Regions from separate parts of the Streptomyces rapamycinicus NRRL 5491 genome, predicted to be linked through region 1. Evidence: predicted binding sites of a transcription regulator. Region 1 holds the regulator's gene; the other holds the start of a gene.

The links. Region 1 encodes HrcA, which represses chaperone genes, less so after heat shock. Its sites were predicted from a motif close to TTNGCACTCNGNNNNNCNGAGTGCNAA; they were not measured.
Region 2: groL (chaperonin GroEL) is a predicted target of HrcA. The motif match lies at 7,367-7,393, and genes of this name have one in related genera.

The regions. Positions count from the first base shown of each region.
Region 1 is NZ_CP085193.1:7,886,670-7,897,264, forward strand. Features, by position in the region: gene LIV37_RS32775 (ATP-binding SpoIIE family protein phosphatase) at 1-1,007, shown strand, start outside; gene hemW (radical SAM family heme chaperone HemW) at 1,336-2,568, shown strand; gene LIV37_RS32785 (DUF3097 domain-containing protein) at 2,776-3,597, opposite strand; gene LIV37_RS32790 (MBL fold metallo-hydrolase) at 3,670-4,404, opposite strand; gene hrcA (heat-inducible transcriptional repressor HrcA) at 4,569-5,585, shown strand; gene dnaJ (molecular chaperone DnaJ) at 5,586-6,719, shown strand; gene LIV37_RS32805 (nitronate monooxygenase) at 6,762-7,853, shown strand; gene LIV37_RS32810 (16S rRNA (uracil(1498)-N(3))-methyltransferase) at 7,850-8,593, shown strand; gene LIV37_RS32815 (hypothetical protein) at 8,816-9,478, shown strand; gene LIV37_RS32820 (histidine triad nucleotide-binding protein) at 9,556-9,915, shown strand; gene LIV37_RS32825 (ribonuclease Z) at 9,919-10,595, shown strand, end outside.
Region 2 is NZ_CP085193.1:6,701,843-6,712,437, reverse strand. Features, by position in the region: gene LIV37_RS28250 (cation:proton antiporter) at 1-759, opposite strand, end outside; gene LIV37_RS28245 (DUF3040 domain-containing protein) at 1,000-1,338, opposite strand; gene LIV37_RS28240 (response regulator) at 1,744-2,403, shown strand; gene LIV37_RS28235 (DUF4031 domain-containing protein) at 2,462-2,734, opposite strand; gene LIV37_RS28230 (hypothetical protein) at 2,734-3,090, opposite strand; gene LIV37_RS28225 (MurR/RpiR family transcriptional regulator) at 3,266-4,240, shown strand; gene murQ (N-acetylmuramic acid 6-phosphate etherase) at 4,366-5,298, shown strand; gene groL (chaperonin GroEL) at 5,579-7,204, opposite strand; gene LIV37_RS28210 (cold-shock protein) at 7,565-7,771, opposite strand; gene LIV37_RS28205 (MoaD/ThiS family protein) at 8,180-8,458, opposite strand; gene thrC (threonine synthase) at 8,455-9,747, opposite strand; SAM riboswitch class I at 9,766-9,907, opposite strand; gene LIV37_RS28195 (glucosyl-3-phosphoglycerate synthase) at 10,122-10,595, shown strand, end outside.

The DNA.
Region 1 (10,595 bases):
GCCGGCTGGTGGCGGGCGGCCGCGCGCTCGGCACACTGCTGCTGGGGCGGGCCGGGCTGGTGCGGATGCCGGCCGAAGTGGTCGGCCTGATCGAGGACTTCGCCCGCCGCGTCGCCCTGGCGCTCGCCTCCGCCCGCCGCTACACCCGCCAGGCGACCATCAGCCGGGTGCTCCAGCGCGGGCTGCTGCCGTCCGTGATCCCGCGGATCCCCGGGGTCGAGTCGGCGGTGGTGTACGAGCCGACCGGCGAGATCTCCGCCGGGGGCGACTTCTACGACGTCTTCCCGGCCGGTGACGGCCGCTGGTGCTTCGTCCTGGGCGACGTCTGCGGGAACGGCCCGGAGGCGGCCGTGGTGACCGGCCTCGTACGGCCCTGGCTGCGGCTGCTCGCCCGCGAGGGGTACGGCGTGGGAGAGGTCCTGGACCGGCTCAACCAGCTGCTCGGCGAGGAGGCGGTGGAGCAGGCCGTCGAGGGCGCCGCGGAGGCCGTGGTGGCCGGTGTGGAGGCCGTGGGAGGCCCCGCCGGGGTCGTGGAGCTGGTGGACGGCGGCCTGGTCGGAGGCGCGGGGATGCCGACGGGCGGCGGCGTCGCGCGGTTCCTGTCGCTGCTGTACGGGGAGCTGGAGCCGCTGGGCGACGGCCTGGGCGTGCGCTGCACGCTGGCCAGCGCGGGGCATCCGCTGCCGCTGGTGCTGCGGCCCGACGGTGAGGTGCGGACGGTCGCGGCGCCGCAGATATTGCTGGGCGTCGTGGACGATGTGTCGTACGAGAGTGAATCGTTCGATCTGACGCCCGGGGAAACGCTGCTCTGTGTGACGGACGGGGTGACGGAGCATCGATCGGGCGACCGGCAGTTCGACGACGAGGACGGTCTGGCGGCGGCGTTCGCGCTGTGCGGGGGGCTGAGCGCGCGGCAGGTCGCGGAGCGGGTGCGCCGGGCGGTGGACGAGTTCGCGGCGGAGCCGCCGGACGACGACCTGGCGATGCTGGTCCTGAAGGTGCTCTAGGAGTGTCCGGCGGGTCGTGACGCCTGCGGCGGGCCACGCGGCGGAGCCGCATATCGATGCCTTCCCTTCCCCGCCCCTTCCCACAACTGGGGCTGCGCCCCAGCCCCCGGCCGCGTCGCAGGCGGCGTTGGTCGGGGCCCTGGCCGGTGAGCTGATCGCGGCGACGGTCGGCTCGTCGGGGCCCCGGGGGCCAGGGGCAGAGCCCCTGCCACGCGGCGGAGCCGCACATAGACGCTTCGGGAAGGGGCGGGGAGGGGAAAGCGGGCCCCGGCGTCTGGGCGCCGTCTCGTGGTCCCGGGTGGTGCCGGTCGTGCCGGACAATGGGGGCATGCCTTCCGTATTGCCTGATGGTGAGCCCATGCCCGAGGACGGCGCACTGCCCGCGACCGCTTTGGCGGGGGCGGAGCGGCGGCCGCTGGGGTTCTATCTGCACGTGCCGTACTGCGCCACCCGCTGCGGCTACTGCGACTTCAACACCTACACCGCCAGTGAGCTGCGCGGTTCCGGCGGGGTGCTCGCCTCGCGGGACAACTACGCCGAGCAGGTCGTCGAGGAGGTACGGCTGGCGCGGAAGGTGCTGGGGGACGATCCGCGGACCGTGGAGACCGTGTTCGTGGGCGGTGGGACCCCGACCCTGCTCGCGGCGGCGGACCTCGGGCGGATGCTGGGGGCGATCCGGGACGAGTTCGGGCTGGCCGAGGGGGCCGAGGTCACGACCGAGGCCAATCCGGAGTCGGTCGATCCGCGGTATCTGGCGGAGCTGCGGGAGGCGGGGTTCAACCGGATCTCCTTCGGGATGCAGAGCGCCCGCCAGCACGTCCTCAAGGTGCTGGACCGTACGCACACCCCGGGGCGCCCGGAGGCGTGTGTGGCCGAGGCGCGGGCGGCCGGATTCGGCCATGTGAACCTGGACCTGATCTACGGGACGCCCGGCGAGAGCGACGCGGATTGGCGGGCCTCCCTGGAGGCGGCCCTGGGGGCGGGCCCGGACCATGTGTCGGCCTATGCGCTGATCGTCGAGGAGGGCACCCAGCTGGCGCGGCGAATCCGGCGCGGCGAGGTGCCGATGACCGACGACGATGTGCACGCGGACCGCTATCTGATCGCCGAGGAGACCCTTACAGCCGCCGGGTTCGCCTGGTACGAGGTCTCCAACTGGGCCACCTCGCCCGCCGGGCGCTGCCGCCACAACGAGCTGTACTGGCGCGGCGCCGACTGGTGGGGCGCGGGCCCCGGCGCGCACAGCCATGTGGGCGGTGTGCGGTGGTGGAACGTGAAGCACCCCGGGGCGTACGCACAGGCCCTGGGCGAGGGCCGGTCACCCGGCGCGGGCCGGGAGTTGCTGTCCGCCGAGGAGCGCCGGGTGGAGCGGATCCTGCTGGAGCTGCGGCTGGTCGAGGGCTGCCCGCTGGAGCTGCTGCGCCCGGCCGGTGCGGCGGCCGCCGCTCGCGCCCTGGAGGACGGCCTGCTGGAGCCGGAGCCGTACCGGCGCGGGCAGGCCGTGCTCACGCTCCGGGGGCGGCTGCTGGCGGACGCGGTGGTGCGGGACCTGGTGGACTGAGGCGGGGGCCGTCAGCCCGTACGGAGCCCAATAGCCCGTACGGGAGCCCATTGCCCGTACGGGAGCCCATTGCCCGTACGGAGCCCAATGGCCCGTACGGGAGCCCATTGCCCTTCCGGGAGTCATCAAGCCCTTACAGCGGCCGTCAGCCCCTCACAGCGGCCGTCAGCCCCTTACGGCGGCCGTCCAAGCCCCTTACGGCGGCCATCAGCCCTGTGGGGCCGTCACGAAGTCGATCAGCTCCTCCACCCGCCCCAGGAGCTCCGGCTGGAGGTCCTTGTAGGAGTGGACCGAGGACAGGATCCGCTGCCAGGCGGCCCCGGTGTTCTCCGGCCAGCCCAGGGCGCGGCAGACGCCCTTCTTCCAGTCCTGGCCGTGCGGCACCGTCGGCCAGGCCGGGATGGAGAGGGAGGACGGCTTCACGGCCTCCCAGATGTCGATGTAGGGGTGGCCTAGGACCAGCACATGCTCGCCGGTGACCCGCGCGGCGATACGGGACTCCTTGGAGCCCGTCACCAGATGGTCGACGAGGACGCCGAGCCGGGCGTCCGGGCCGGGGGCGAAGTCGTCGACGATGGCGGGCAGGTCGTCGACGCCCTCCAGGTACTCCACGACGACGCCCTCGATGCGCAGATCGTCGCCCCAGACCCGCTCGACCAGCTCCGCGTCATGGCGTCCCTCGACATAGACGCGCCCCGCGCGGGCGACCCTCGCGCGGGCCCCCGGCACGGCGATCGACCCCGAGGCCGTGCGCCGAGGCGCGCTGGGGGCCGCCGCGCGCGGGCGTACGAGGGTGACGACACGCCCCTCGAGCAGAAAACCGCGCGGCTCCATGGGGAAGACGCGATGTTTGCCGAAGCGGTCCTCCAGAGTGACCGTCGGACCCTGGGCGGTCTTCTCGCAGCGGATCACGGCACCACAGAATCCGGTGGTGGCCTCCTCCACGACGAGGTCCGGTTCGGCGGGGACCTCGGGGGCGGGCCGCTGCCGCTTCCAGGGCGGGGTCAGGTCCGGGTCGTACTGTCGCATCCGGATGACGATAGCGCGCGACGGCCACCCGCTCCGGCAGGCGCACAACCGGGCGAACGACTAGGCGAACGACTAGAGCGACGGCTGGCCGGACACGCCGAAGCGGGCGGCCAGTTCGTCGCGTTGGGCCCGTACGAACGCGGCGTCCACGACGGAGCCGTGCCCCGGGACGTACCGCGCGTCCGCGCCGCCGAGGGCGAGCAGCCGGTCGAGCGCGGCGGGCCAGTGGCCGGGGATCGCGTCGGGCCCGGCCTGGGGCGTGCCGGACTCCTCCACCAGATCGCCGCAGAAGACCACCTCGGGCCGGCCGGGCACCAGGACTGCCAGGTCGTGGGCGGTGTGGCCGGGTCCCACATTGGCCAGCAGCACCGTACGGCCGCCCAGGTCGAGGGTGAGTTCCCCGCAGACCAGGTGGTGCGGGGAGGCCAGATGGTCCACGGCCTCGGTGGCGGCGTCCCGGTCCACCCCGTGGCGGATCGCGTCCTCGCGCAGCGTCTCCCGCTCACGGCGCAGCAGCTCGTCCAGCCCAGTGGCCCCGTAGACCTCGCAGCCCGCGAAGGCGGCCGAGCCCAGGACATGGTCGAAGTGCGGATGGGTGAGCGCGATCCGGGTGGGGCGGCGGCCGGTCAGCCGGGTGATCCCGGAGCGCAGCTCGGCCCCGGCGCGCAGGGTCGCGCCGGTGTCCACGACGAGGATGTCGGTCCGTCCGACGACCACGCCGACCGTCTCGTCCCACTCCGGCATCCGACGGCGGGCGACACCGGACGCGAGCCGCTCCCAGCCCGCCTCTTCCCAACACGTCTCCATACCGCGACGCTAGCTCAACGGGGATGGGGGAGAGTTGCTGACAGCGGCGGCTCTTGCCCATGCCACCACACCCCGCCGTACACTGGCGGAGGGGTTCTGGCACTCGTGCCCGGTGAGTGCCAGGCGGACGACCTGATGAGACCGCTGGACTGGAGGTGCGCGGGGTGCTCAGCGAACGCAGACTCGAGGTGCTGCGTGCCATTGTCCAGGACTATGTGGGCACGGAGGAGCCGGTCGGCTCCAAGGCGCTCACCGAGCGGCACCGGCTGGGCGTCTCCCCGGCCACGGTGCGTAACGACATGGCCGCTCTGGAGGACGAGGGCTTCATCGCCCAGCCGCATACGAGCGCCGGGCGGATCCCCACGGACAAGGGCTATCGCCTCTTCGTGGACAAGCTGGCCGGAGTCAAGCCGCTGTCCAGCCCGGAGCGGCGGGCCATTCAGAACTTCCTGGACGGCGCGGTCGACCTCGACGACGTGGTGGGGCGCACGGTCCGGCTGCTGGCGCAGCTGACCCGGCAGGTGGCGGTGGTGCAGTATCCGTCGCTGACCCGTTCGACGGTGCGCCATGTGGAGCTCCTCCCGCTGGCCCCGGCCCGGGTGATGCTGGTGCTGATCACCGACACCGGCCGGGTGGAGCAGCGCATGGTCGACTGCCCCAGCCCGGTCACCGAGGATTCGCTCGCCGATCTGCGAGCCCGGCTCAACAGCCGGGTCGTGGGGCGGCGTTTCGCGGATGTGCCGCAGTTGGTGCAGGATCTTCCGGAGTCCTTCGAACAGGAGGACCGGGGGACCGTCTCGACCGTACTGGCGACCTTGCTCGAGACGCTCGTGGAGGAGACCGAGGAGCGGCTGATGATCGGCGGCACCGCGAACCTCACGCGTTTCGTGCATGATTTCCCCCTGACGATCCGGCCCGTTCTGGAGGCACTCGAGGAGCAGGTCGTCCTCCTCAAGCTGTTGGGCGAGGCCAAGGACTCGGCTATGACCGTGCGGATCGGGCATGAGAATGCTCACGAGGGGCTCACTGCCACCTCGGTCGTCGCGGTCGGCTACGGTTCCGGCGACGAGGCGGTCGCCAAACTCGGCGTGGTCGGACCGACCCGCATGGACTACCCCGGAACGATGGGAGCGGTACGCGCAGTGGCACGTTACGTCGGACAGATCCTGGCGGAGTCGTAAGTGGCGACGGACTACTACGCAGTCCTGGGCGTGCCCCGTGATGCCTCGCAGGACCAGATCAAGAAGGCATTCCGGCGGCTCGCCCGCGAGCTGCATCCGGACGTGAACCCGGATCCGAAGACCCAGGAGCGGTTCAAGGAGATCAACGCCGCTTATGAGGTCTTGTCGGATCCGCAGAAGAAGCAGGTCTACGACCTGGGCGGGGACCCGAACGCAGGGCCGGGCGGCGGTGGCGCCGGCGGCTTCGGCGCGGGTTTCGGCAACTTCTCCGACATCATGGACGCGTTCTTCGGCACCGCCTCGCAGCGCGGTCCGCGTTCCAGGACCCGGCGCGGTCAGGACGCGATGATCCGGCTGGACGTGGAGCTCAGCGAGGCCGCGTTCGGGACCACCAAGGACATCCAGGTCGACACCGCGGTCGTCTGCACGACGTGCAGCGGCGAGGGCGCGGCGCCGGGCACCTCGGCGCAGACCTGTGACATGTGCCGTGGCCGCGGTGAGGTCTCCCAGGTGACGCGGTCCTTCCTGGGCCAGGTCATGACCTCGCGGCCGTGCCCCCAGTGCCAGGGCTTCGGCACCGTGGTGCCGACCCCGTGCCCGGAGTGCGCGGGCGACGGCCGGATCCGCTCGCGGCGCACCCTTACGGTGAAGATCCCCGCCGGTGTGGACAACGGCACCAGGATCCAGCTGGCCGGTGAGGGCGAGGTCGGACCGGGCGGCGGCCCGGCGGGTGACCTGTACGTGGAGATCCACGAGGTGCCGCACCCCGTCTTCCAGCGGCGCGGTGACGACATGCACTGCACGGTGACGATCCCGATGACCGCGGCGGCCCTCGGCACCAAGGTGCCGCTGGAGACGCTGGACGGCCTGGAGGAGATCGACATCCGGCCCGGCACCCAGTCCGGCCAGTCGGTCCCGCTGCACCAGCGCGGCATCACCCATCTGCGCGGCGGCGGCCGGGGCGACCTGATCGTGCACGTCGAGGTGACGACCCCGACCAAGCTGGAACCGGAGCAGGAGGAACTGCTGCGGCGGCTCTCCAAGCTGCGCGGCGAGGAGCGCCCGACCGGCGAGTTCAAGCCGGGGCAGCAGGGGCTGTTCTCGCGCTTGAAGGACGCGTTCAACGGGCGGTGATCCGGTGGTGAGCCGGTGCGGAGGGCATGACACGATGTGGCCATGTCCTCCGCGCTGACCGATCTTTACCGGTACCCGATCGTGCAGGCGCCGATGGCGGGTGGAGCCTCCTGCCCGCAGCTCGCCGCCACTGTCTCCGAGGCCGGTGGCCTCGGTTTCCTCGCCGCCGGCTACAAGACGCCGGAGGCGATGTATGAGGAGATCAAACAGTTGCGGGGGCTGACCAACCGGCCCTTCGGCATCAATCTGTTCATGCCGCAGCCGCCCAACCCCGACCCGGCCGCCGTCGCGGCCTACGGCGAGCGGCTCACCGGCGAGGCGGCCTGGTACGAGACCTCACTGGGCGACCCGGAGTCGGGCTCGGACGACGCGTACGACGCCAAGCTGGCCGTGCTCCTCGACAACCCGGTCCCGGTCGTCTCGTTCACCTTCGGCTGCCCGACCCGCGCCGTCCTGGACGCCCTCGCCAAGGTCGGCACCCGTACGGTCGTGACCGTGACCTCGCCCGTCGAGGCGCAGACCGCCCAGTGGGCGGGCGCCGACGCCGTCTGTGTGCAGGGCGTGGAGGCGGGCGGCCATCAGGGCACGTACAGCAATGACCCGGCCGCGGACGGGATGGGCGTCGGGCTCGGGCTGCTGTCGCTGATCACTCTGGTCCGGGAGTACGTCCAGATCCCGATCATCGCGGCGGGCGGGATCATGCGTGGTTCGCAGATCGCCGCGGCGCTGTCCGCGGGCGCGGTCGCGGCCCAGCTGGGGACCGCGTTCCTGGTGTGCCCCGAGTCCGGGGCGAACGCCCTGCACAAGCAGGCGATGACGGATCCGCTGTTCGGCCGTACCGAGCTGACCCGCGCCTTCTCCGGGCGCCCGGCACGGGGCCTGGTCAACCGCTTCCTGCGCGAGCACGGCCCGTACGCGCCCGCCGCCTACCCCCAGCTGCACCACATGACCTCCGGTCTCCGTAAGGCGGCCGCGAAGGCGGGCGACCCCCAGGGGATGGCGCTGTGGGCCGGGCAGGGCCACCGGCTGGCGCGTGACCTGCCCGCCGCGCGGCTGGTGGAGACGCTCGCGGTGGAACTCGACGCGGCGCGGGCCGCGTTGGGCTTTCAGCCCCAGCGGGGTGCGGTGTCGTGACCGCCCCGGTGTTCGTGGCCGACTCCCTGGCGGGGGCGGCCGCGGGGGCCCGGGTCTGGCTGGAGGGCCCGGAGGGGCGCCACGCGGTGTCCGTAAGGCGGCTGCGCGTCGGTGAGCCGGTGGTGCTGACGGACGGTCACGGTACGGGCGTCCAGGGCACTGTGGCGGCCGTGGAGGGCAAGGACCGGCTCGAGGTCGCGGTGGACGAGGTGCGCCGGGAGGCCGCCCCGGACCCGAGGATCACCGTCGTCCAGGCGCTGCCCAAGGGCGACCGGGGTGAGCTGGCGGTGGAGACCATGACGGAGACCGGTGTGGACGCCGTCGTGCCGTGGTCGGCCGCCCGCTGCATCACCCAGTGGAAGGGCGAGCGCGGCCTCAAGGCGCTCGGCAAGTGGCGGTCGACCGCGCGCGAGGCGGGCAAGCAGTCCCGTCGGCTGACCTTCCCCGAGGTCACGGACGCGATGACGACCCGGCAGGTTGCCCGGCTTCTCGCCGAAGCCCAATTCGCCGCCGTACTCCACGAGGAGGGCGGGGAACCGCTCGCCACGGCCCAACTGCCCGCGAGTGGCGAGATCGTGCTGGTCGTCGGGCCCGAAGGGGGCGTGACGCCGGAGGAGTTGGCGGCCTTCGCCGAGGCGGGCGCGCGGCCGTACCGGCTGGGCCCGAGCGTGCTGCGCACCTCCACGGCGGGAACGGCGGCCGCCGCGCTGCTGCTCGGCCGCACCGGCCGCTGGGGGTGAGAGGCCCCTCCGGGGGCCCCTCCGGGGGCCCTCGCCAGGTACGTCCGCACCTGGCCGAGGACGGCCTTCCGGTTCGCGCCGGCCGATGGGAACCTACCCCCTATGGGGGTATTGAGCCAGGCAAGGCAGGCACGACGGACACGGCAGACGAGACGGGCACGGCGGACAGGACGGGGACGGACGCTCTTCGCCGTCGCGGCGGTCGGCGCGGCGGCGGTCGCGGTGACGGCATGTGAGCCGACCGGCGGCGGCATCAGCTCCGTGACGGTCGCGATCACCACGGACCAGGTCGCCACCGAGGCGCTGGAGCGGGGCGGTGTCGGCGTCCGCTGGATGAGTTGCAACGCCGAGTTCAGGAACGGCCGTACGGCGGGTGCCGCTTCGCCCTCGCGGAGCGACTCGCAGAGCGAGCGGTCCGGGGAGACCGACGCACGGGTGGACTGCCACGGCAGGACCGACAACGACAAGGACGTCAGGATCAGGGGCCGGGTCACCTACGTCCGGGAGGACCACTGCGTCCGGGGCGACTTGACCGGTCAGGTGGACGGCCGGAAGGTCTTCGAGGCGAATGTGATCGGGGAGTGCCAGGGCGGCGGCTCGGACACCGGGAGCCCCCGGCCGACCCGCAGTCCCACCCGGGAGCACCGGACCACGGAGGCCCCCGAGCCGACTCGCAGCCCTCCCTGGGAGCACCGGACGACTGAGGCTCCTGAGCCGACCCGTAGCCACCCTTGGGAGCACCGGACCACGGAGGCTCCCGAGCCGACCCGCGGCCACCCCTGGGAGCATCCGTCCACCGAGGGCGGCGCAGGCCAGGTCGGTGCCGATGACGGCGCCGGTGAGGACGGTAAGGGCGGCACCGGGGGCGGCGGCCGGAGCGAATAGTCCGCGATCGCTTCCGTCGGCAGGCCCTCCCGGTACCATCCGGACCGTACGTGCCGACGATCCGTGAGGAGCCACCGGTGGCGGGAGAACCGCAGGCCGATTGCCTGTTCTGCAAGATTGTGTCGGGGGAGGTGCCGGCCACCGTGGTCCGCGAGACGGACACCACCGTCGCCTTCCGCGACATAAACCCCCAGGCGCCCACGCACGTCCTGGTGATCCCCAAGGCGCACCACCCGGACGCCGCCTCCCTCGCGGCGGCCGACCCGCAGGTCACCGCGGACGTGCTGCGCGAGGCGGGCGCGGTCGCCGCGGATGAGAAGCTCGACGAGACGGGCTACCGCGTGGTGTTCAACACCGGCTCCGGCGCCGGTCAGACCGTCTTCCACGCGCATGCCCACGTCCTGGGCGGCCGCGGGCTCAACTGGCCCCCCGGATAACCCTTGTCCGCGCGGGAACTGATCGTCCTCGGCACCGCCAGCCAGGTGCCGACCCGGCATCGCAACCACAACGGCTATCTGCTGCGCTGGGACGGCGAGGGCCTGCTGTTCGACCCCGGCGAGGGCACTCAGCGCCAGATGGTGAGGGCCGGGGTCGCCGCCCATGACATCGACCGGATCTGCGTCACCCACTTCCACGGGGACCACTCCCTGGGCCTGGCCGGGGTGATCCAGCGGATCAACCTCGACCGGGTGCCGCACCGGGTGACCGCCCACTACCCGGCGAGCGGGCAGCGGTTCTTCGATCGGCTGCGCTACGCGACCGCCTACCGCGAGACGGTGGCACTGACCGAGGAGCCGGTCGCCGGTGACGGCGCGGTGCTGGCCCGCACCCCCGCGTACACGCTGGAGGCCGCCCGGCTCTCGCACCCCGTCGAGTCCTACGGCTACCGGCTGATCGAACCGGACGGCCGCAGGATGCTGCCCGAGCGGCTCGCCGCCCTCGGCGTCCGCGGCCCGGAGATCGGCCGGCTCCAGCGGGATCGGGTGCTGGAGATCGGGGGGCGCACGGTGGCGCTCGAGGAGGTCAGCGAGGTGCGCCGGGGGCAGCGCTTCGCGTTCATCATGGACACCCGGCTGTGCGACGGCGCCGACGCCCTGGCGCAGGGGTGCGATCTGCT
Region 2 (10,595 bases), 1.2 Mb from region 1:
CGCCAGGATCAGCCCGGCCATGAAGGCGCCGATGGCATCGGCGACTCCGAGGACTTCGGAGACTCCGGCCACGAGGACCGCGGTGCCGAGGAAGCTGATGACCAGCAGTTCGTTGTCCCGGACCGCGATCAGACGTGCGATCAGCCGAGTGCCGTAGCGGGCCGCGGCCGCCAGCACCAGCAGGAATCCGAATGCCTTGCCCGCCTGCAGAACTGTCTCCTGAACGCCCTGGGCAGCGCTGATGACGGGCTGGAGTGCTGCGAGGTAGAGCGCGAGGAAGACGTCCTCCACCACGATGACGCCCAGGATCAGACGCGTCTCCGGGCGGGCGATCCGGCCCAAGTCGATCAAGATCTTGGTGACGATCGCGGAGGACGAGATGCCCAGGACGCCCGCGAGCACCAGGGCCTCCCTGGCACCCGAGCCAAGGGCGAACCCGAACCCGAGGCCCGCGCCGACATTCAGCAGCAGGTAGATACCGCCCGCGGCCAGCAGGCGCCGGCCGCCGCTTCGGAGATCGTCGAGGTGGAACTCCAGGCCCAGGTAGAACAGGAGCAGCACCAGCCCGAGGGCGGAGAGCATCTCGAAGTCACGCGCGTCCTCGACCAGGACCAGGCCCGGGGTGTGAGGGCCCAGAAGTATCCCGGCGAGCATGAACAGCGGGATGGTCGGAAGCCCGATCCGGCTGCCGAGGCGGGCGAGGACAGCGGCGGCGAGGAAGGCGCCGCCCAGAGCGAGCAGGGTGTCGGCATGTCCCACGGGTCACCACCCTCGTCGGCTTCGTCGGCTGCATTGGCTTCGTTGGCTTCGTTGACTTCGTCGGGCTTCATGGGCTTCGTCGGGCTTCATGGGCTTCGTCGGGCTTCGTCAGCGGGAACCGGGCCGGGGTGTCACCGTCGCGGCGTACGGGGTGGATACGTCCTCCGTCAAAGGGCAAGTCGACCTTCAGCTCGGGCTCGGACCCGCTACGGCCCGGGCGCGACGTGCCGCGATGTGGGCTCATCCGTGCCTCGGCCCCGGCTCACTCGCGCCGTGCCCGTGCCGGGAAAGCGGCAGCCGGGGCCAGGACCGACCGGACCGGTGGCCGCGCGGGGATACGAACAGGTGTGTCGCCATACCCGCCACCACCAGACCCGCCGCGAGGAGCAGGCCCTGCGGCAGCAGCATGCCGACCACCTGCATCATCAGTGAGACGGTGAGCAGCGCCCACCCCGGTCCGCGCCGGTACTCCCATGGCCGACAGGGCCGCCCCTCCCCCAGGCCACGGGCGAAGCGCGGGTCACTCCGGGCCATCCGCTCCTCGAGCTCGCGCAGCTGGGTGTCTCCGGGCTGTGCCATCGCTGCTCCTCCCACGGACCGGCCTGCACGGCGTCACTGCAACGGTCACATGGCGACCGTGCGCCCCACCATCGGTGCCGACACCCATGTCCGCCGGTGGACGACCCCCATCCGGCCCCATCCCGACATCCGTTGCGGCCCGCAGCCCGACACCTGTCCGCCCCGGCCCCTTCCTCCGGCCGGGACAACGGGCGCGAGTGATAGAGAAGAAGCGAACGAGCCCTGTTCATCGGCTCCGAACTCGCCCTCGGGTCCGCTCCGGGAGGCGGCACCGACGTACGCCTGACTGTCCCCGTCAACCGCCCTCGTCCCCGTTCCCGTGAACCGCCCCCGTTCCCGTTCCCGTCAACCGTCCCTGCCCCCCCCCCCGTCCCCGCCCCCCCCCCCCCGCCGGAGCCAGTGACCATGCCCGAGGCGACCGAAACCCGCATCCTGCTCGCCGACGACCACGCTCTGGTCCGCCGCGGAGTCCGACTCATCCTCGAAGGCGAACCCGACCTCACCGTCGTCGCCGAGGCAGGAGACGGTGCCGAAGCCATCGAGGCCGCCCGCGCCCACCGGCCGGACCTGGCGATCCTCGACATCGCCATGCCCCGCCTGACCGGTCTCCAGGCCGCCCGGGAACTGGCCCGCAGCCAACCGGAGACGCGCATCCTCATTCTGACCATGTACGACAACGAGCAGTACTTCTTCGAGGCGCTGGCGGCAGGCGCCTCCGGCTACGTCCTGAAGTCCGTCGCCGACCGCGACCTCGTCGAAGCCTGCCGCGCCACCATGCGCGGCGAGCCCTTCCTCTATCCCGGTGCCGTCAACGCGCTCATCCACAGCTACCTGGGCCGCCTCCAGGAGGGCGAGAGCATCCCCGGACGTCCCATCACCGGCCGTGAGGAGGAGATCCTCAAGCTGGTCGCCGAGGGGCACAGTTCACAGCAGATCGCCGAACTGCTCGTCATCAGCGTCAAGACCGTCGAGCGTCACCGCGCCAACCTGCTGCGGAAACTCGGCCTGAAGGACCGGCTGGAGCTGACCCGTTACGCCATCCGCGTCGGCTTGATCGAACCCTAGGAGCCGTCGGCCGTAGGAGCCGTAGGAGCCGTCGGCCGTAGGAGCCGTAGGAACCGCATCACTCCGCGCCCGCGGCCCGCTTGGGGCGGCGGAGGCCCGCGGCCTTGAGGCGGCGGAGGAGTTCCTTGCTGCCGACCTCCTCCGCGCCCGCCCCTACCGCCTTCGCGTACAGCTCGCTCGGCACGTCGTAGTGGTCGCGGTCGAAGCCTCGGCGCGGGGCACCGATGCGGGCGGCGAAGGCGTGGAGTTCGGCGTAGGAGACATCGCTGACGAGGTGGGACCACAGGCGGCCGTGGCCCGGCCACGAGGGCGGGTCGATCAGGACGGCCATCAGAGGGTGGTGCCCAGCGAACCCACGGGCGCCACCGCGACCGCCGTCTTGCCGCAGACCCAGTGCGGGTCGGGGCCCAACTCGGGCTCCACGTCGAGGGCGTGGAGGTCGCCGCCCTGGGTGCAGACGGGGCACAGCGGCCAGCGGCCGTACCGTTCCAGCAGGGCGTCCTGGACGTCCTGGGCGACCAGACCGGCCACGTACGCGACGCCTTCCGGCCACTGCTCGACCCACCACCGCCGGTGCGCGATCGCGTCTTCGACCAGCGAGACGATGTCGGCGCGGGCGACCTCCCCCGCCGCGAGGTCGGCCAGGACTAGGGCGCGGGCCGCGTGCAGTGCCTGTTCGAGCTTCATGGGTCCCATTGTCACCTTTGCTTCCTCCCGGCGCCTGTTCGCTTCATCCGCGGCCACGCCGCCGCCGTGGGCGCGCTGGCACGGTCCGTCCGACTCGCCCCGCGCCCGCTCGCCGACCCGTCGCGTCGTCGTCCGGAGGGTTGACGGGCATCGTGGCCGGAAATAGTTTTCGCTGGTGAGTAGCGACCTGAAGGAAACTTTCATGCCTCCTCCACAGCCCGATGCCACACCCCCCATCCCCCCGGTCTCACCGGTCACACCGGCCCCACCCGCCCCGGCCGCCCTCGCCGCCAAGGTCCGCACGTTAGCTCCCTCCATGACCCGCTCCATGCACCGCGTCGCCGAAGCCGTGGCGGGCGATCCGGCCGGTTGCGCGGCGCTCACCGTCACCGGGCTCGCCGAGCGGACCGGCACCAGTGAGGCCACCGTGGTCCGCACCTCCCGGCTGCTCGGCTACCCCGGATACCGGGATCTGCGCCTCGCGCTCGCCGCGCTCGCCGCCCAGCAGGCCGCCGGCCGGGCCCCGGCCGTCACCGCGGATATCGCGGTGGACGATCCGATCGCCGACGTGGTCACCAAGCTGGCGCGGGAGGAGCAGCAGTGTCTCGCCGACACCGCCGCCGGGCTGGACACCAGCCAGGTCGAGGCGGCCGTCTCGGCGCTGGCCGCCGCCCGCCGGATCGATGTGTACGGGGTCGGGGCGTCCAGCCTGGTCGGCCAGGACCTGGTCCAGAAGCTGCTGCGCATCGGGCTGATAGCCCACGCCCACGCCGATCCGCACCTCGCGGTCACCAACGCGGTCCAGCTGCACTCCGGCGACGTCGCCATCGCGATCACCCATTCCGGGCGTACGACGGACGTCATCGAACCGCTACGGGTGGCCTTCGAACACGGGGCGACCACCGTCGCGATCACGGGACGGCCGAACGGCGAGGTCGCGCAGTACGCGGACCTGGTGCTCACCACCTCCACGGCCCGCGAGAGCGAGCTGCGCCCGGCGGCCATGTCCAGCCGGACCAGCCAGCTGCTGGTGGTGGACTGCCTGTTCATAGGGGTCGCCCAGCGGACGTACGAATCGGCGGCGCCCGCGCTCTCCGCGTCGTACGAGGCGCTCGCGCACCGCCACGATCCGCGTCCCGGGCACCGCTGAGCCGGGCCGGTCCCGCCCGCACGCGCCCACCCCCGATACCGGTCGCTGTTTCGCCCGGTGGCTGCCCTTCCAAGTCACCGTCACCCCCACCCTCACGCTGACGTACCGGAAAGAGCCGCTTCGCCATGACTACCGCCGACTCCGCACGGCTCCGCGCCCAGCTCGACACCCTGACCACCGAGGCGTTCCGCCCCGAGCTCGCCGAGATCGACCGGCTGGAAACCCTCGAGATCGCCCGGATCATGAACGCGGAGGACGCCGCCGTCCCCACCGCCGTCGCCGGTCAGCTCCCCCGTATCGCCGCCGCCATCGACGCCATCGCCGTACGGATGTCCCGTGGCGGCCGCCTCCTCTATACGGGCGCGGGCACCGCCGGGCGGCTCGGGGTGCTCGACGCGAGCGAGTGCCCGCCCACCTTCAACACCCGGCCCGAGCAGGTCGTCGGGGTGATCGCGGGCGGCCCGGACGCCGTGGTGACCTCGGTCGAGGGCGCGGAGGACAGCGCGGAGCTGGCCGCCCGGGACCTCGACCGGCTCGGCATCGGGCCCGACGACACCGTGGTCGGCGTCTCGGCCTCCGGCCGCACCCCGTATGCCGTGGGCGCGGTCGAGCACGCCCGGCGACGCGGCGCGCTCACCGTAGGGCTGTCCTGCAACTCCGGGTCGGCGCTCGCCGAGGCGGCCGACCACGGCATCGAGATCATCGTGGGGCCGGAGCTGCTCACCGGCTCGACCCGGCTGAAGGCGGGCACGGCCCAGAAGCTGGTGCTCAACATGATCTCGACCATCACCATGATCCGGCTGGGCAAGACCTTCGGGAACCTGATGGTCGATGTGCGCGCCTCCAACGACAAGCTGCGCGCCCGTTCGCGGAGGATCGTCTTCCTGGCGACCGGCGCCTCCGACGAGCGGATCGAGAGCGCGCTGGCGGCCACGGACGGCGAGGTGAAGAACGCGATCCTCACCATCCTGGGCGGGGTCGACGCCCCGACCGCCGAGAAGCTCCTCGCCGAGACACACGGCCATCTGCGCGCCGCCCTGGAGTCGGCCACGGGGTGAGCCCGGGACTGGTTCCCGGATACGCACGGACCCCGCATCCGCGCGGACCCGCACCCGCACGCACCCGCACCCGCACGCACCCGCACGGACCCACACCCGCACCCGCACGCACCCGCACGGACCCACACCCGCACCCGCACGCACCCGTACGCACCCGCACCCGCACGGACCCGCACGCACCCGCACCCGCATACGCCGTCGGGGCGGCACCCCTGGGAGAGGGTGCCGCCCCGACGTTTGGACGGTACGGACCGACCGGCGAACGAACGCGCCGAATCGATCAGAAGTCCATGTCACCGCCCGGCATGCCGCCCGGAGCGCCCGCCGGGGCGGCCTTCTCCGGCTTGTCGGCGATGACGGCCTCGGTGGTGAGGAACAGCGCGGCGATCGACGCGGCGTTCTGCAGCGCGGAGCGCGTGACCTTGGCCGGGTCGATGATGCCCTCGGCGATCAGGTCCACGTACTCACCGGTCGCGGCGTTGAGGCCGTGACCCGGGGTCAGGTTGCGCACCTTCTCGACCACGACGCCGCCCTCGAGACCGGCGTTGACCGCGATCTGCTTCAGCGGGGCCTCCAGGGCCAGGCGCACGGCCTGGGCACCGGTGGCCTCGTCGCCCTCGAGCTCCAGCTTCTCGAAGACCGAGACGGTCTGGAGCAGGGCCACGCCACCACCGGCGACGATGCCCTCCTCGACGGCGGCCTTGGCGTTGCGCACCGCGTCCTCGATGCGGTGCTTGCGCTCCTTGAGCTCGACCTCGGTGGCGGCACCGGCCTTGATGACGGCCACGCCGCCGGCCAGCTTCGCCAGGCGCTCCTGGAGCTTCTCGCGGTCGTAGTCCGAGTCCGAGGACTCGATCTCGGCGCGGATCTGGTTGACGCGGCCCTGCACCTGCTCGGTGTCGCCGGCGCCGTCCACGATCGTGGTCTCGTCCTTGGTGACCGTGATCTTGCGGGCACGGCCGAGCAGGTCGAGACCGGCGTTCTCCAGCTTGAGGCCGACCTCCTCGGAGATGACGGTGCCACCGGTAAGGATGGCGATGTCACCGAGCATGGCCTTACGGCGGTCACCGAAGCCCGGGGCCTTGACGGCGACGGACTTGAAGGTGCCACGGATCTTGTTGACGACCAGGGTCGCCAGGGCCTCGCCCTCGACGTCCTCGGCGATGATCAGCAGCGGCTTGCCCGACTGCATGACCTTCTCGAGCAGCGGGAGGAGGTCCTTCACGCTGCTGATCTTGGAGTTGACGATCAGGATGTACGGGTCGTCGAGCGACGCCTCCATACGCTCCATGTCCGTCGCGAAGTACGGGGAGATGTAGCCCTTGTCGAAGCGCATGCCCTCGGTGAGCTCGAGCTCGAGCCCGAAGGTCTGCGACTCCTCGACGGTGATGACACCTTCCTTGCCGACCTTGTCCATCGCCTCGGCGATGAGCTCACCGATCTGGGTGTCGGCGGCGGAGATGGAGGCGGTGGAGGCGATCTGCTCCTTGGTCTCCACATCCTTGGCCTGCTCGAGCAGCTGGGCGGAGACGGCCTCGACGGCCTTCTCGATACCGCGCTTGAGCGCCATCGGGTTGGCGCCCGCGGCGACGTTGCGGAGGCCCTCCTTGACCAGCGCCTGGGCGAGGACGGTCGCGGTCGTCGTGCCGTCACCGGCGACGTCGTCCGTCTTCTTCGCGACCTCCTTGACCAGCTCGGCGCCGATCTTCTCGTACGCGTCCTCGAGCTCGATCTCCTTGGCGATGGACACACCATCGTTGGTGATCGTGGGGGCGCCCCACTTCTTCTCGAGGACGACGTTACGGCCCTTGGGGCCGAGGGTGACCTTGACGGCGTCGGCGAGCTGGTTCATCCCGCGCTCGAGGCCGCGCCGCGCCTCCTCGTCGAACGCGATGATCTTGGCCATGTGAAGTGGTCCTCCCAGAGACGGGGTGGATTGCTCCGGACCGCGCTGGCGCCCGCGACGGACGGCCTACCTGCCGCGCGGTTCCTTACCCCGCACGGCCTGGCGGGCCTCACCGACCCGGTCCTTCTGTCACTCTCAACGTCAGAGTGCTAACGCCAATGATTAGCACTCGGACCTATAGAGTGCAAGCGCCCATAGGGCATCCTCAAGGGGTGGTGGCCGGGCGACGGGTGGGCGCAAGCGCCCGAAGGGGCGGCAGGGCCCGGGGAGCCATGGCACCAGGCATGCCGAAGGGCCCGTATCCTGTTCGGGACACGGACCCTACGGACTTATTCGTTTCAGCTGCGTCGCGTCGGCGCGTCAGCCTACGGCCACGCGGACCATGTCGGCCTGCGGGCCCTTCTGACCCTGCGAGATCTCGAACTCGACCCGCTGGCCTTCCTCGAGGGTGCGGTACCCGTCCATCTGGATCGCGCTGTAGTGGACGAACACGTCCGCACCACCGTCGACCGCGATGAAGCCGTACCCCTTCTCCGCGTTGAACCACTTGACGGTGCCCTGAGCCATTCCTAACTCCCCTATTGCTGGCCCTTGCGCAGGACCGCACTCCGCGGACCCGGGTCAGACCTCACCCCCCGGATGTGGGGGGTGTGCGCCGGAACGCGTCGACCGCCGCTGAATGTATCCGTCCCAACGCCCTCTGCAACAGGTCAATCGGACGAGAATTCTGGGCACGGCCGAACGGTTAAAAGTGAGAAATTATGTGAAGTTCGGGCAAGCCGGGCCGGACATAGCACACCAACCCGACAATTCGCGCTCACACTTTACGCACAACTTGACGAGTTCTCATATGTGGCTCCGACCCCGGAGCCGTCGGGGAATCCGGCCAACTGTATCGCGATTCCACAGACGGAATCGCCCCGTCCGGTTGTCCCCGGACGGGGCGATGCCAAAGGTGAGGAGGGGGACGCGGGGTCAGCAGCCGCCCGCGACCGCCGGGATGATCGAGATCCCGGCGCCGTCCGGGGTCGCCGTGGCCAGGCCATCGGCGAAGCGGACGTCGTCGTCGTTGACGTAGACGTTCACGAAGCGGCGGAGCTTGCCGGTGTCGTCCAGAACGCGGGCCGAGATGCCCGCGTGGTTCTTCTCCAGGTCCGCCAGGACCTCGGCCAGGGTCGCACCCTCGGCGGAAACCTCGGCCTGGCCGCCGGTGTAGGTGCGCAGGATGGTCGGGATTCGGACGTTGACGCTCATGCGAGTCCAGCCTCTCGGAACGAGTCAAGGGTGGGGCGGATGATGGCGGAGGGACCCGTGGTGGGGGCCACCGCGTCGAGGGTCTTGAGGCCGTCGCCGGTGTTGAGCACGACGGTGGTCAGGGACGGGTCGAGCAACCCGTCCTCGATCAGCTTCTTGGTCACGCCGACGGTCACGCCGCCCGCGGTCTCCGCGAAGATCCCCTCGGTGCGGGCCAGCAGCTTGATGGCGTCGACGATCTGCTCGTCGTTCACGTCCTCCACCGCGCCGCCCGTACGGCGGGCGATGTCCAGGACGTACGGGCCGTCCGCGGGGTTGCCGATGGCCAGCGACTTGGCGATGGTCCGCGGCTTCTGCGGCCGGACGACGTCATGGCCGGCCTTGAAGGCGGCGGAGACCGGGGAGCAGCCCTCGGCCTGGGCGCCGAAGATCTTGTAGGGCCTGTCCTCGACCAGACCGATCGCGATCAGCTCCTTCAGCCCCTTGTCGATCTTGGTGAGCTGGGAGCCGGAGGCGATCGGGACGACGATCTGGTCCGGCAGCCGCCAGCCGAGCTGCTCGCAGATCTCGTACGCCAGGGTCTTGGAGCCCTCGCCGTAGTACGGCCGCAGATTGACGTTGACGAAGCCCCAGCCCTCGCCCGCCGGGTCGCCGATCAGCTCGCTGCAGAAGCGGTTGACGTCGTCGTAGTTGCCCTCGATGCCGACCAGCTCACCGCCGTAGACCGCGGCCATGACGACCTTGCCCGCCTCCAGGTCGTGCGGGATGAAGACGCAGGAGCGGAAGCCCGCACGGGCGGCCGCGGCGCCCACCGCGCCGGCGAGGTTGCCGGTGGAGGAGCAGGAGAGGGTGGTGAAGCCGAAGGTGCGGGCGGCCTGGACGGCGATGGCGACGACCCGGTCCTTGAAGGAGTGGGTCGGGTTCCCGGAGTCGTCCTTGATGTGCAGCTCACCGGTGACGCCGAGCTCACGGGCGAGGTTGTCGGCCTTGACCAGCTGGGTGAAGCCGGGGTTCAGGCTCGGCAGATCCGCCACGTCCGCCGGGACGGGCAGCAGCGGGGCGTAGCGCCAGATGCTGTTCGGGCCGGCTTCGATCCGCCGGCGCAGCCCCTCCGGGTCGCCGGCCGGGAGCTCGTACGCGACCTCGAGGGGCCCGAAACAGGCCTCGCACGCGAAGATCGGACCCAGCTCGAACCGCTCACCGCACTCCCGGCAGGACAATGCGACGGCGGGGCCGAAGGCACCGGAGGCGGAGGAAGTGGTTGAGCTTTCTACTGACTGCACAGCCATGGATGGCGAGGCCCTTTCTCCTCATCTTCCTCGCGACGCATTTCGCCACGAGACGGAATTGGCACCTTCCCGAGCTGGGAGCCTCGCTGCGGAATGCGAGATCAGCTGGAGGGTTGCCGGGGCTTCAACGGGCCGTTCCCTCTGCCCCTCTGGATGAGCGGTATGGCACCGGGCGGACCCGGGGCGTTTGTCGGCACGGGCCTCGTCGGTACCTCGGTACCTCGGTAAACACCGAGGTCGACCCCGACATACGACGGCCATGTGCGTTGTTCAAGACTGTAACCGAAGGCCCGGATGGTTGAGCTAGCCGTCCGATGCGCGAGATGGATCACAGCGATCACAACAGGCCCGATCACAACAGGGGAGACACACAGGTGCTGGATGAGGTGGAGCGCTGGCTGAAGCGTCGCTCCTGGTCTGCCGACGACCGTCCGCTGGATCGCCTGCCGGCCGCGAAGCGGGCCGCGGGGACGACGGTGAGCGTGGTCCTGCCCGCCCTGAACGAGGAGGCCACGGTCGGTGAGATCGCCGACACGATCCGGCGTGAGCTGATGGGCGGGGCTACGCCGCTGGTGGACGAGCTGGTGGTGCTGGACTCCGGTTCCACGGACCGCACCGCCGAGGTCGCCGCGGCGGCGGGCGCCACCGTCGTCCCCCGCGACTCGCTGCTGCCCCGGCTGCCCGCGCTGCCCGGCAAGGGCGAGGTGCTGTGGCGGTCCCTGCTCGCCACGAGCGGCGACATCGTCTGCTTCATCGACGCCGACCTGCGGGAATTCGAACCGCGCTTTGTCTCGGGGATCGTCGGTCCGCTGCTGACCGACCCCACGCTGGAGCTGGTCAAGGGCATG